2 regions of the Alkalinema sp. FACHB-956 genome follow, and region 2 is predicted to be linked to the other one. Evidence: predicted binding sites of a transcription regulator. Region 2 holds the regulator's gene; the other holds the start of a gene.
What was found. Region 2 encodes HrcA, which represses chaperone genes, less so after heat shock. Its sites were predicted from a motif close to ANTTAGCACTCNNNANTNNNGAGTGCTAANT; they were not measured.
Positions count from the first base shown of each region.

Region 1: a site for HrcA is predicted at 2,787-2,817, ahead of groL (chaperonin GroEL). Genes of this name have one in related genera too.

Region 1 is NZ_JACJRC010000002.1:259,216-266,752, forward strand. Features, by position in the region: gene speY (deoxyhypusine synthase) at 162-1,445, opposite strand; gene H6G21_RS04540 (hypothetical protein) at 2,535-2,675, shown strand; gene groL (chaperonin GroEL) at 2,848-4,509, shown strand; gene mscL (large conductance mechanosensitive channel protein MscL) at 4,714-5,118, opposite strand; gene H6G21_RS04555 (DASH family cryptochrome) at 5,152-6,744, opposite strand; gene H6G21_RS04560 (YggT family protein) at 6,955-7,266, opposite strand; gene H6G21_RS04565 (hypothetical protein) at 7,365-7,537, opposite strand, start outside.
Region 2 is NZ_JACJRC010000021.1:26,315-33,851, forward strand. Features, by position in the region: gene H6G21_RS18985 (ATP-grasp domain-containing protein) at 1-830, shown strand, start outside; gene H6G21_RS18990 (CoA-binding protein) at 1,201-2,115, shown strand; gene hrcA (heat-inducible transcriptional repressor HrcA) at 2,219-3,307, opposite strand; gene H6G21_RS19000 (rhodanese-like domain-containing protein) at 3,928-4,275, opposite strand; gene H6G21_RS19005 (GspE/PulE family protein) at 4,508-6,199, opposite strand; gene H6G21_RS19010 (hypothetical protein) at 6,722-7,117, opposite strand; gene H6G21_RS19015 (DUF3352 domain-containing protein) at 7,454-7,537, shown strand, end outside.

The DNA.
Region 1 (7,537 bases), on a different contig from region 2:
AGTCCAGCAATCTCTACAAATCTCGATCGCTCATTCATCAATGCCTCAACAATTTCGCACCGATGCCCCAGCAACGAGGCTCCAACAATAATAGGCAACCTCATAGATTGCATCGATTGCATCGTCTACAAGATTGCCCATTGGGTTGATTTCTGCGATCGTTACCGTCGGATCGGTGTTCCGCAGGGATAGGTTGCAACAGGTTTCTCAGGCACTTTGCCTAAAACAGGGTCTAAGATCGGTTTGTCTAAGACAGGTTTCTCTAGACCAGAGCTATCTGAGACGGATTTATCTATGACGGATTTGTCTATGATTGACAAGGCTGGAGCTTGAGATTTGAGCGTTGCAGCCGTTTTCTTCGCAGCATTGTAGTCTCGACGTAGCTCATCCATCATTGCATCCCGGCGATCGTAGAGCCGTTTTAAGGGCCGAGGTGCACTTTGGTTGAGGGTGTAAGCGGTCAAAATGGGCAGGGCGATGGTACTGTCGGTGTAGCACACGATCGCGCTGGGCAACTCTTCGGGATCAACCTTACCCCAACTGACCGCTTCACTGGGCGTGGCACCGGACAGCCCCCCCGTATCCGGTCGCGCATCAGTAATTTGGATAAAGAAATCATGGCCCCGTTCTTCCAATCCCAGGACTTCATGTAGTTGGGGCTGGGTTTGCAGAAGAAAGTTTTTGGGACTGCCACCCCCCAGGATAATGGCGGCACTTTTGCCCACGTCCCCAGACTCCGTTTGTCTCGCAGCATAGGCGATCGCTGCCGTTTCATTGACATCAATCATGGGATCGATAAACAGATCATTGCCATCCAGCGCCACCGCTGCCACATTCATACCGATCGAACTGTCCCCTGGAGAAGAGGTGTAGATCGGCACGCCACACTCATAGGCCGTGGACAGCAGCGACGGTTGTTGTACCCCCACCTGTTGCTCAATCTCGTAAACATACTTCCCTAAAAGGTAGTGAAACTCCGCTGTGCCCATGCGTTTCTGGAAGGGTTCTGCCTGGAGAATCTGACGCAAAAATGCATCGGTACTGAGCAGCACATCATAGTCAAACACAATGTCGTAAATGCGAATGCGACCTTCTTGCCGGAGTTTCACATCATCCACAAAGGGATTGCTGGCATAGAGGGCCAAGCCGAGGCCATAGTGCATGTCATGGTAGAGGTTGGCCCCTGTGCTGATAATCCAGTCAATAAAGCCCGCTCGCATCAACGGCGCGATCGCGGACACCCCAAATCCCGCCGGGGTTAAAGCCCCTGACAAACTCAGCCCAACCGTGACTCCTGGCTGAAAGACTTGCCGCGCTAACAACTGACAGGTTTCCCGGAGCCGTGCTGAGTTGTAAGCGGTGAAATAATGATCAACCAGATCCACAACATTGATGCTTTCCGGCATGGGCATCGGGGTGATTTTTTGACTGTAAAACTTTGACATGAGTGCACTCCAGACAGTAAAAAAGCATTCAGCTCAGTGAGAATTTCACTCAACGAGCCTTCCATTCAACAAAAGCTCAGCACAACGAAACTCGACAACGAAACTCAACGCAGAATACTTCCAGTCTTCCCTTGTCCGGCGTCTGTCCGTACAGGGTGCATCCCTATAGCAATCACTCAATTGGGAGTATTGATCACTTAATGGGGTATCACCTAGCCTAAAGGTAGGAGCCGGTTTGACCGAAAAACCAACTGATTGAACTAGCGGATTGACTTTACGTTAGGTTGACCTTGCGCTAGATTGCCCCTGCATCGGGTTGCCCCTGCATCAGATTGGATGAATCGTACAGCACAATGCTAGAAATCAATGGCAACGCAAAAACGTGGCAAAAGCGCAAAAACGTGGCAAATTTGTCAAACTCATTGACTCAAACTCAATGATTCGATCGAAGCTGTTGACCGATCAGGATCAGTTCCTCTTCTGTCCAGGGATTTCCGTTTTGGGTACCTCAGGTTCAGGAACCTCATCCCACCAAAGACCTTAATCGGTCTATATTTTCCAAAAGGCGGTTGAGATCCAACAGGTACAATCCATGGTCATGAATCTACGGTTCTCATCCACAGTCATAATCCACAGGTACAATCCACAGTGGAATGAGGTTTGTCGCGCTTGGAGCAAACCTGAGAGCTGGATAGAACATGTTGACCCACCCTGAACGTTGATCCACTCTGAATGTTGATGGCTCTGAGCTTTACAGGCTCTGAACATTCTCTGAACATTGATTCTGAACATTGATAGAGATTGCACAGCAGTAGAAGTTGCAGCACCATCACCCAATCAGAGCAGACCAGAGGAAGAATATAGAAATGCTAAGCGTACACTTAAGCGTGAGAACTGATACAGTCAACCGTGAAGCGATAGTCGATCGAATCAGCCTATACACGGCGGCTCACACCGATCCACCCAGGATAGTGCAGGATCTGTCTTACGTTTTTCCTTGAGGTTCACATCAAGATACCACAAGGGTCGCCAAGGGTAGTCAATCAGTGGGTAGTGCGCCAACTTGGTATACGCCCTTTTCGTTGATAGATGCCTCGATCCTACCATTGCCCTCCGGAAATGCACATTGCGGAATATCAGGATCTACACCTCACGCCATCAACGCGCGATCGACGAGCCACACCAGACCCACACTATACAGATCCCACAGATCCCATCGATCGCAGCTAGATTGCATCGATTAGATTGCATCGATTTAGGTCTGACCGCAGTGATGTTCTGCAGGACGCGATCCGGCGTGATCCATTGCAGCATGGAATGACGGTTTTCCGATCCTATAGCTTTTAGCACTCTTGGTCATGGAGTGCTAGAGTCAAATACGGAACTCTGGAAGGCATACACTATGGCAAAGATCGTCGTCTTTGATGAAGCTTCACGTCAGGCACTGGAACGCGGTGTCAATGCACTGGCCGATGCAGTGAAAGTGACTTTGGGGCCAAGAGGTCGCAACGTACTCCTGGAGAAAAAGTATGGTGCCCCCCAAATCGTGAACGACGGCATCAGCATCGCGAAAGAAATTGAACTGGAAGATCCACTGGAAAATACCGGCGCTTCACTCATCCGGGAAGTGGCTTCTAAGACCAACGATCTAGCTGGTGATGGAACCACCACTGCAACGGTTCTGGCCCAAGCGATGATCCGGGAAGGCATGAAAAATGTCGCCGCTGGCTCCAACCCGATCGCGCTGAAGCGGGGAATGGAAAAGGCTGTGGCTGCGCTGGTTGAAGAAATTCAAGCCGTCGCTAAGCCCGTTGCAGGCAATGCGATCGCCCAAGTTGCGACCATTTCCGCAGGCAACGACGAAGAAATTGGTGGGATGATTGCCCAAGCCATGGACAAGGTGGGCAAAGATGGCGTCATCACCGTGGAAGAGTCCAAGTCCCTGGATACCGACATGGATGTCGTGGAAGGGATGCAGATCGATCGGGGTTACCTGTCTCCCTACTTTGTGACCGATGTCGAGCGGTTGCTGGCTGAGTTTGAAAACATGGCCATCCTGCTGACGGATAAGAAAATCAGCTCCGTTCAGGAGTTGGTGCCCATTCTGGAGAAGGTGGCACGGGCTGGACAACCGTTGCTGATTATTGCGGAAGACATCGAAGGGGAAGCCCTGACCACTTTGGTGGTCAACCGTCTGCGGGGTGTCTTGAACGTTGCTGCGATTAAGGCTCCAGGCTTTGGGGAACGCCGCAAGTCCATGCTGCAAGACATCGCTGTGCTCACCGATGGTCAAGTGATCTCGGAAGACATGGGTCTGAGCCTGGATACCGCCACCCTCGATATGCTGGGCAAGGCGCGTAAAATCAGCATTACCAAAGATTCGACCACGATCGTGTCTGCGGCGGAGAATGCGGCTAACATCCAAAAGCGGGTGGAGCAACTGCGCCGGGAATTGGATGCCTCGGATTCCGAATACGACAAGGAAAAGCTATCGGAACGGATCGCCAAACTGGCCGGTGGCGTTGCAGTCATCAAGGTGGGTGCTGCGACGGAAACCGAACTCAAGGATCGCAAGCTGCGGATTGAAGATGCTCTGAATGCAACCAAGGCTGCGGTTGCTGAAGGGACAGTCCCCGGTGGTGGCGTGACCCTGTTGCACTTGGCTTCCAAGCTAGATGCGGTCAAAGCAGGCTTAACGAACTCTGAAGAGAAGATCGGTGTGGATATCATCGCCCGATCGCTGGAAGCACCCCTGAAGCAAATTGCCGACAATGCAGGGGTTGAAGGATCCGTTGTGGTTGAGAAAGTCCGTGCCCTGGACTTCAATATGGGGTATAACGCCCTGACCGATTCCTACGAAGACTTGGTGGCCTCTGGGGTAATCGATCCCGCTAAGGTTGTCCGTTCTGCGTTGCAAGATGCGGCGTCGATCGCTTCCATGGTACTGACCACGGAAGCCCTCGTGGTTGAAAAGCCTGAACCGAAGTCTGCGGCAGCACCCGATATGGGTGGCATGGGCGGTATGGGTGGCATGGGTGGTATGGGCGGCATGGGGATGATGTAATCCCTGGTGGTGTTGTCCGTCCCGTTAACGGCAACCTGTGAATCATAAAAAGCGCGATCGCTCTCTGATTTGAGGAAGCGATCGCGCTTTTCAGTATTGAGATTTATGGGATTGCCGGATGATCGACAAAATGATTGGGGCTATATACCGGGTATTTTTATAAAAGCTTGGGTATGAGCACATCGCTTGAGAGACTGAGGCAGATTAACGCGATTCAACCGCGCGGGCAATGCGTTCCAACAATACAACTTGCGGATCAGGTGCTGCTGCTGCCTCGGCTTCTTCTAGAGCCTTCTGGCGTTGCAGTTTCTTCTTGGCGGCTTCCATCGTGCGAATCAAGATAAAGATTGAAAGCGCAATTACCAAGAAGCTGAGTACCGCTGCCAGAAACTTACCGTAGAGGATGCCGTTGTAAGACAAAGCCTCTAGATTCTTGGCATTGATGGCGGTCAATGCAGGACTCAAAATTGCTGGCGTAATAATGTCTTCTACCAAGGAAGTAATAATTTTGCCAAATGCGCCCCCAATCACTACTGCAACTGCTAGGTCTACAACGTTTCCCTGCATGAGAAACGCCTTGAAATCATCCCAAAAGCTAGACCGTGCCATAAAAAGCTGTGCCTTCCTAATATCGAAAATTTGCTATGGGCGTATTATAGGGGCTGTTTCACTTCTATGAATCTCTTGCTTAGGGAGATTTTTATCTTTTTTTGGGAAATATCCTGTTTTTGGAGGAAACGCCGCTTCATAGCGTTGCTCGTTGGCCGTGGCAGATTTGAACAAATCAACGATCGGATGGGGATAATCCACGCCTACCCGTATCCCCCATTGTTTTTGCTCAGCGTTTGGTTTTTGCTCAGCGTTGCCCAATTTCCAGGGTTCATGCACTTGATTGACAGGTAATTTGGCCAGACAGGGCAACCAGTGTTTGACGTATTTTCCTTGGGGATCGTAATCCTTGGCCTGTTTCGTAATGTTGAAGAACCGGAAACCACGGGCATCATTCCCAACTCCGGCGGCGTAATTCCAATTCCCCCAGTTGCTGCACACATCGTAGTCAATCAGTTGGGACTCGAAATATTCCGCCCCCATCCGCCAATCGATCCCCAAATTTTTAGTCAGAAAACTCGCGACATTCTGCCGTCCTCGGTTGGACATAAAGCCCGTGGCCGCCAGTTCCTGCATATTGGCATCCACCAGCGGATATCCGGTTTGCCCCGCCTGCCATTGCTCAAAGCGTGGCCAATCCTGCTTCCAAGGAAAGCTCACGCCCCGTAAACCGTCTCGATAGAACACCCGATCGCCGTGCTTGGCGCAGACCCAGCGAAAATAATCGCGCCATAGAAGTTCAAAAATGAGCCAGTAGGTGGAGTCGTTGCGAATCCGTTGGGTTTCGTATTGGGCGACTTGCTCATAGAGATAGCGCGGCGATAGGCAGCCCAACGCTAACCAAGGGGAAAATTTGCTGGAGTCATCGGGATCCAACATGCCATTGCGGGTTTCTTTATAAATCCTCAGGCGATCGCGCTGCCAAATGTACGCTTGCACCCGGTTTATTCCCGCTGTTGCTCCACCTGTGAATTGAAATTGACACCGGGGATCCGCCGTAGGGCGGGTAACACCTAGGGTTTCTAAGGTTGGTAAGTCACCCCGATCGATCTGGGCGGGGAGGGTAGGAAGTGTGTTCGGGGTAGGGGCACAGGGGCGGATGGTTGCAGCCTTTTCGACTTGCTTGCGAAAGGTGGTGAACAGTTCTGGCAAGTCCGGCATCGCAAAGGGCAAGTCATCGGGATGGTACAGCGTAGCCCCCCAAGCCGTTTGCACTGGAATGTTCAACGCTTTGAGCGATCGTTGCAGGCCCTGTTCCACTTGCAGTTCCTCAGCGGTAACCTCTTGGTGAAAGGCGACCGCCTGGATCTCCAGACCATCTTCTGCACTCGAAAGCAGCTGCTGCACCAGCTTGGGGATTTCCACCTCTGGATACCCAACGCGGAGGATCAAATCACTTCCCAGCGTTTGCAACGATCGCCGCAGATCCGCCACGCTCTGCAACAAAAACTGCGATCGCCATGGCCCTGTTTTGGGAAACCCAAAGGAAGTTGTGCCAAACTGCCGCAGATCAAAACAGTAGACAGGGATCACCACAGCCCCGGACTGGGCAGCTTGGCTCAGCAACCCATGATCGTGAATTCGGAGATCATTACGGAACCAAAGAATAACTGCTTGTCTAGCCATAGTCCTTGTTCTCAACGTGAACTGACACCAGCTCGGTGCTCAAAGAGCTGCGCTTGAATCAACGGGCTGGCGATGCCATAAACCGCCATAAAAAACAGCGATCGTTGCGATCGCTGTCTCTTGAAAAGAGCTAAATAGATGGATGACTGCTAAGCGTAGCTTTTTAGCAGCATCATTTCGTAATCATTTCAAATCGTAATCATTTCGAATCTATACCATGCCCAGCAGCGAACTACTCACATACGCCATCGCGGGAGCCAATGCAGAAACAATTAACTGTCGAGCAACGCTAAGCGCAACAAAGGCCAGAATAGGAGAAAAATCCATGCCACCTAGGGGCGGAATAATCGATCGGAATAGGTTGAGATAGGGATCGGTTAGCTGTGACAGAATGGCCCAGGGTTGGTTATACCACTGAATGTTTGGGAACCAACTCAACAGCACTCGTAGCAACAGCAAGCCGTTGTAGATAGTTAAAAACGACAGAAGGGTCTGAATCAGAATGGCTGTGGCTGAGTTCATAAATCTTGCGCTCCCAAACGTTCGGCTAATCGCTCGAATGACTTGACTGCTTGACTGGACTTCTTTAGTTTACTGGATTTTTTAGCGTTACGTGGATGCTAGGAATCCTCACTTGTGCGGCTTTCAGGGCGCTCGGAGTGTAGGGTTAGCTCCTCCAATTGACCACTGCCGTTGACATGGCGTAATTGTTGCTGCACGCCATCGATCGCTTGATTCAACTGAGCAATTTTTTCTTCCAAACTCTGCCGAGCCAGTTCGATCGTCTGCTCAG
Region 2 (7,537 bases):
AGTCGGCCATTGACCAAATGCAGCAAGTCGTCGTGGACGGGGACTTTTCACCGTTCTATGCCAGACAGTTGGCCCTCAAGATGGGGTTGCAGGGCGATTTGATGAATGCTGTCAGCCAAGTGATTGAAAAAATGTATTGGCTGCTCGATGACAAGGATTTAGATCTGATTGAAATTAACCCGCTAGCGGTGGATCACGCCGGTCAGATCATGGCCTTAGATGGCAAGGTGACGGTCAACGATGGCTCCTTAGGGCGACATCCTGATCTCGCGAGTTTGAGCGAATCCCCGATCGTCAATCCCCTCGATCGGCAACCGGAACTGCAAATGACCATGGATACCAATGGGTCGATCGGCTTGATTTGCAATGGCGCGGGGTTGACCATGGCTACGCTAGATTTGGTGTATCAGGCCGGTGGTAAGCCCCTGTGTTTTCTCAACATCGGCAGCGAAACCCACCATCAATGGCTCCCCAATACCCTGTGTCAACGCTTGGATCAGGGGCTCCATCGCATGGGGCAACAGTCCCAACTTAAGATCATTTTAGTCAACTTAGTTGGCGGCATTGTTTCCTGCCAAGATATTGCCCAGACGTTAGTGGAGTTCCTGCAAAATCACACCCACAATGTGCGAACTTATACCCGGACTCAAGAAGACACGATCGTCAGCCGAGTCACCTTTACACCGCAAGTGATTGTGCGCCTCGCGGGCAAGGACTACGAAGCTGCTAAGGAAATCCTGAGTGGAACGTCGATCGTGGTTCTGGAGGATCTGGATGCAGCGATCAAGGAAGTGATGCAGCGAGTTAAACCTAATAAAACCTCGTCTTAACCAATACTTAACCCGAAGGAAACTCAGTAATTTTACGGAAATTCTTGAGTGGCCCAAGATCGGACGAAGACATCCGGGCATTGTAGGAAATGTCATCCATCTAGCCACAGCCCTCAACTAAAATCGCTATCCTATAAGCTTCACCTTATGTGTGCGCCAAGAATCCTGGGAGAGTGGTGGCTGTAAACTTGCTATCTTTTCAGCACGCAGGGAGTGGGGCTCGATCCTCAAACAGCTTGCGAGTTTGGAGACAACCGTTTTATAGTCCATAGCACAAGCTCTCAGGCGAATGTTTGAGCGAATGGATTCTTCCTGCCAAAGAATAAGTAATTTCGCTCAAGAATAATTAATCCAGTGCAGTTTGATATTTATGATTTTTTCGCCCACTAGCCAAGTCATTATTCAAGGGATCACAGAACCCCTAGGAATGACCTATGCTCCGTTAATGAAAACCTACGGCACTCATATTATTGCAGGGGTGAGTCCGGGGTATGGAGGCAGCACAGTGGCCGATATTCCGATTTACGACATGGTTGAACAAATTCCCACGATCGCGCGGGGCATCTCAACCACAGTTATCTGCACCCATCCCTATGCAGCCTTGGATGCGGCGCTGGAGGCCATTCGAGCTGGCATTCGGCAAATTATTCTCATTAGCCAAGGGATTCCGCCCCTAGATATGGTGCATCTTGTGCGCCAAGCGGAGGCAACGGAAACGTTGGTGGTTGGCCCCAATGGCCCTGGAGTGATTGTGCCAGGACAGTTATTGTTGGGCATTCATCCCCCCGATTTCTACATGCCAGGGAATGTAGGATTAATCACCCGCAATGGCCCCCTAACCTATGAAATTGCCCGCACCTTAACCAGGGCGGGGATTGGACAGTCGATCGGGGTCAGTATTGGCTGTGATGCGATCGTGGGTTCCACGTTTCCCCAATGGCTACAAATTCTGGAGGAAGACGACCAAACGGAGGCGATCGTTTTAGTGGGAGAGATTGGCGGCGATAGTGAAGAACGGGCAGCCCACTATATTTCAGAGGCGATCGATAAGCCCGTTGTCGCTTACATTGCTGGTCACACTGCTCCGCGTAATCGTCGAATTGGCCATGCAGGGGCCATTATTGAATCCAAAACCTTCGACTTTGGCCCAGATATTGGGACAGCAGAAAGTAAAGTAGCGGCCTTCAAGCGGGCGGGAGTTCCCGTGGCCGAGCGTCCCTCCCAAATTCCTGATTTGGTGCATAAATTGCTGAAGCGATCGCCTTCAAAACTCCAAGCCTCATGACACAAAGAACTTTTGCGATCGCTGACACTCTGAGGGATTTATCTGGCTCATAGCTGTCTCATAGAGATTTTTCTGTGAACCAGAAAAATCTAAGTGCAAGGGGTTAACTGAGGCGTTCCGAGAGGTAATCTGCGGTTGCTTCCACTAGCGCGATCGCGTTGTCGTAGTCCATTCGGGTGGGGCCTAAAACGCCAATACTCCCCACAGGAATGTTGCCGCGATGGTAGGTGGAGGAAATGAGTGTGCAGGAACGAATCGGTTCAAGGGGATTTTCTGCACCAATGCGCACCATCACCCGTCGATCGCGGGAGGCTTGTAAATCGCCACCTTGGGGTCGATCGAAAATCAAAGGCACCAGTTGCTGTTGCCCTTCTTCTAATAATTGCAAAATGGTTTGTAACTGTTGCAACTCGGAAAACTCCGGTTGCCGCAGCACTTCTGCCAAGCCGCTAATCAAAATCTGAGTGGGCGCAGCCCCCTGAGCCAGCCGTTGATCCACTTCCTGGACGATCGCGGTCAGCAAGCTACCATACCGCTCAAATTCCTGTCCCAGTTCCCGCCAGTCCACGGCCTGCACATCCACTAACGTTTTGCCTCGGAGGCGATCGTTCAAAAAGTTGGACAACACCTGTAATTCCTGCTCCAACAATTCCGCATCTTCCGGCTCCGGCGATTCCGGCAAATCCATCAGCACCGACTGCGTTTCATAGGTATCTGTCACCAGAATTAGCATCACTCGCTTGGGGTCAACTTGCACCAGTTGCAAATGGCGCAGCTCCAAATTGTGGGTGAGCGGGGTCGTAATCAGGGTGATGTAGCCACTCAAAGTTGCAAGAATTTGTGCAGCACCTTTTAAAACAGCTTCTGCGCTCCAGTTGCTTGCCTGCAAGCGATCGGCCAACAATCGTTCTACCTGGGGCGTCATCTGTGGCATGGGCTGCATCAAATGATCCACATACAATCGATAGCCCGAATCCGACGGAACTCTGCCCGCCGAGGTATGGGGCTGATACAACAGGCCCGCTTTCTCCAAAAACCCCATGGCATTCCGAATCGTCGCGGAACTCACACTCATCTTATATTCTTTAACCAGTACTTCTGATCCGACGGGTTCTGCGGTGGCAACATAGTGTCGTACCGTAGCCCAAAGAACCTGCTGCTGGCGGTTGTTAAGGGTGACTTGAATAGACATTTTGAAGCTACTGGGAAGGGAACTAAACGGGCGTTAAATGAGGATTAAAACGGATTAAGGTTCAAAACAGATTCAGTACAGATGCAGTTAAAACAGATGCAGGGAAACCTGCTGCTCGCGTAAAATCACTGACTATTGACCAACTGACGGCCCATTGGACCAACTGACGGCCCACAGACTGACTGCCCTTCAGCACAAGATTGCTATGGAAACTCCGGTCCGCAGGCGATTCCGGTTCGCAAGCAATATTTCCGCAGGCAATCCTGGAGTCGTCAAGGTGCGATCGAAGAAATTCTAAAAATGTAGAAAAATCTTGACGGACAACTTCACGCTCCGATCTCCTAGCAGACTCAACAGAACGTAACAGACTCAACAGACTTCTGGCACAGAACCCGGAAGTTGTTAAGTTTTTGCAATTTCTGCAATGATGTGTCCCTAAGATAGCAGATCTCGTTTTCTGTCGTTGCTGAGGGTGAGCAGTTTTGGCGCAATTTTCAAAAGCAAGAATGCAGCATTTGTAGGCAGTTCTCTCCCTTGGCAGAGTCCCACCTGATTTGCACTTGTCAAAATTCTTGCACTTGTCAAAATTCGCCGATCGTCTAGTCAAACCAGAAGGCTGGCTAGTAGCGAGGAATCGACGGATCGATCAATACGGAGTAAGCGTCAATCCCCCCAGTAATATTCTTCACTTGCGTAAATCCCTGTCCCATCAGCCATTGGCACATCTGGGCCGATCTCATACCGTGATGACACAACACCACAATGGCTTGATCCGCATCCAGACGACTGTGAATATCCCGCGACCAGACTTCGTACTGGCTTAAGGGGAGACTGATGCTATTCGGTAACTGCGCGATCGCCAGTTCTTCCGGCTCACGGACATCCACGAGTTGCAAGGAATCCGGCATATTGGCCAATTGTTGAGCCAGTTCTTCAACACTAATGCTGGGCAGAGTGGGTTGAAACATAGGAATGGAGACTTAACAGGCTGGGGACTAACGGACTAGGGACTAACAGGCTGGGGACTTAACGGTCTGAGAACTTAAAAGGATTGAAACTCAAGCTCATAGATAATCCCCGCCCAGCCTACCATGCTCTCCAATCCGCAAACGAGTCCCCGTTGATCAATCTCAGGGGATCCCCTGCATTCAACGGGTTAATAATGCGCTAACAATGAGTTCACCATTGGTTGACCGTGGTCTAAATCGCTTGTTGATTAATCACCTTGATATGGGTGGGCGGAATGTGGGCGGGTGGGCGGACGGTTTTTCGGCGGGCAAGGGCACTGTGGGGCAATACCCGCAAAATTTCATCCACCGTTGTCACCCCTGCGTTAACTTTCGCGATCGCGGCCATGCGGAAGGATTCAAAATTACTCTCCGCTAAATATCCATGGAGTTGGGTCATGGTGCCTTCATAGATAATCTGTCGCACCGTGTCGTCGATATTCAGCAGTTCAATGATGGCTTCCCGACCCAAATGTCCGGAGTTGAAACACCGTGCACAACCTTTCCCCTTCATCCAATTGTGGGCTTGGGCTTCTTCACGGGTAATGCCCAAAATCGTCAATTCTTTGTCGGTCGGGGTATAGGGTTCAGCACAATGGGGGCAGACCTTGCGCACCAACCGTTGGGCTACCACGCCTAACAAGGCATCACTCAGCAACCCAGGATCCGGCCCAATATCCTTCAAACGAGGAATCGCACTGGTGGCATCATTGGTGTGCAGGGTGGTCAGTACTAGGTGACCTGTTAAGGCTGCACGTACAGCGGTTTCTGCGGTTTCATGATCACGAATTTCCCCCACCATAATGATGTCCGGATCCTGCCGCAGAATCGATCGCAGCCCTGCTGCAAAGGTCATGCCTGCGGCTTCATGGACTTGGGTTTGGGTAATCCGGGGTAAAACGTACTCTACGGGATCCTCCACCGTCACCACGTTGACATATTCCGTGGCGATCGTCTGCAAGCTGGTGTAGAGCGTACTGGTTTTCCCAGACCCGGTTGGGCCAGTGAAGATCACCATTCCTTGGGGTTGCTTCAGCCAGGATTGGTAAATTTCCAACGTATGGGGCGTAAATCCTAACTCATCCATACCCGAAAAGGGGTTTTCGCGGGGCAGCAACCGGATCACGGCTTTTTCCCCACCGACACAGGGCAAAGTACTCACCCGCATGTCCAGCCCCATTTCATTTTGCTCACCGGAGGCGTAGCTTTCGCCGATCCGAGCATCCTGGGGACGGCGGCTCTCCGCAATATCCATACTGGACATTACTTTGAGCGCGACGATCGCCCGTCGGCTAATTTCGGGGGGCAGGGTGGTAATGTCTCGCAGAATGCCATCAATCCGATAGCGCACTCGTAACCCTTCCGCCGTAGGCTCCAAGTGAATGTCACTGGCTCGGTTGCGCAAGGCCCCCGAAATAATCGTTTTAATGCGGCCAATCTGATCTTCGGCACGGGAGAGATGCAGTTCGGTGATCTGACCAATGTCTTCCTGCTCCCGCTCTCCAGTTAAAGGATTCACCAACGGCACAGCACTGATCGTATTGCGATCCAGATGGGCCAAGTGATACCAAGTGCGATAACTTTTTTCAGCAACTGGAATCACCTTAATCTCTGTTAGCGTGCGTTCGCCGATCGCCCGTAGTTCTGCTTGAGAGAGCGCTTTGGGGCAGCCCAGGTAGTAACAATTCCGCCATAGCAGTAGCGGAATCACCGTTGGCAGGGATTGGCGATCGGCAAATTGCCGCATGAAGCGATCGCTGACTTCCCCGTCGAGGAGCTCAAAGATGACATTTCCGTCGCGATCGATCAACAACTCTAGGGCTTCATCAACGGTAATTGCGCGTTGTTTGAGTTGTTTCCAAACAGAGAGGCTAGTTGCTTTCATAGGGGTAGGGCTGGGGATGAAGGAGAATCAGTCGCTCTTGTAATATCTCTCAGCAATATCTCTCACGAGAATCCCATGGTTATGCATGGGGGGAGCACTGGCTGGATAAACCTTTTGATAACTTTACGAACATCAATTCAGAGAAATGCAGCACAGATTTAATAAGCTCCATTCAACAACTGATTAACTCCAGAGAACGGGTAGAACCACTTGTAGAACCACTTACTAGCTACTTGATCAAACTCCCTAAATCCGTAAACTACAAGTCTAGAAAAATACATCATCTCCCAAAAAGAAAGGATGCAAGTAAGAATGACGGTAAGCGTTGGGCTAAAATTGGACAATTAGGCAATTTAACCGTGAATTCAGCTAAGAATACAGAACTTCGGACTGTTCATGCTGACTTTCAACCACCATCCGAACGATGATTTGAACGAGTTCTGACCGATCTGAACGAGATCTGAATGCCGATCTGCCCGGGCAAAATCGAATCCTACCTCTCGAATCCTACCTCTCGAATCCTTAATCCGTATCCAGGACTGACTCTGTATCTAAATCCTCATCAACCGCAGATTCTAAAGGGTCTACCTGCCCCGCTGCTTCTGGTTCATGGAGGGGTGCGCTGACTTGGGTACGCTTTTCAGCCAAAAATTTCTGCATGGCCTCTCGGCGATTGGTCATGAAGCGATGCCAAAACCCTGGAATCAGCGTATCCATGCTCTTTGCGATCGACCAAACTTCCATCGCCATCATGTTATAAAAGGCTCGATCGCTGCTCCGCAGTCGCTCTAACCACTGTTCGATCGTCATGTGGTTCGGGGTTTGATCGGGCGTAGCATCCTCAGGTGGTTCAGAAGGAGGATCCGACATCTCGGGTACTGGGTTTTCGGGTTGAGGAACCGTATCATTTTCGAGCATGCTACCTAGCGTCCATCCAAAGGAATAGGCGATGTCGCAATTGTAACTATTCTCAGCATAGCCATACTTAAGCATCGACCGAGGGATTGCGGATCTATCATCGATCGTGATTCTCCGCCTCGATCCATGGGGCTAGGTGAGTTAGCCACCAGTGCTTCAACCAGCTACCGCCCCTGAGCTTTAATTTCCAGATTCCCAGAGTCTAATTCTCTCTAGGCCGATGCTATAGCATTACAGAACACCATCACAGAACACCATTACGGAACACGAAGCGTTGCTCTATTGACCCAAGACTGTGTGGAATAATAACCCTGGATTGGTTAAGCCAGATTGCCCATGAAACGTCAATCACTGTTTTCTGCTCTAACTCTTGTTGTCGCAATTCCCCTCTTGGTTGTCTTGTTGGGATTCGGTTGGATG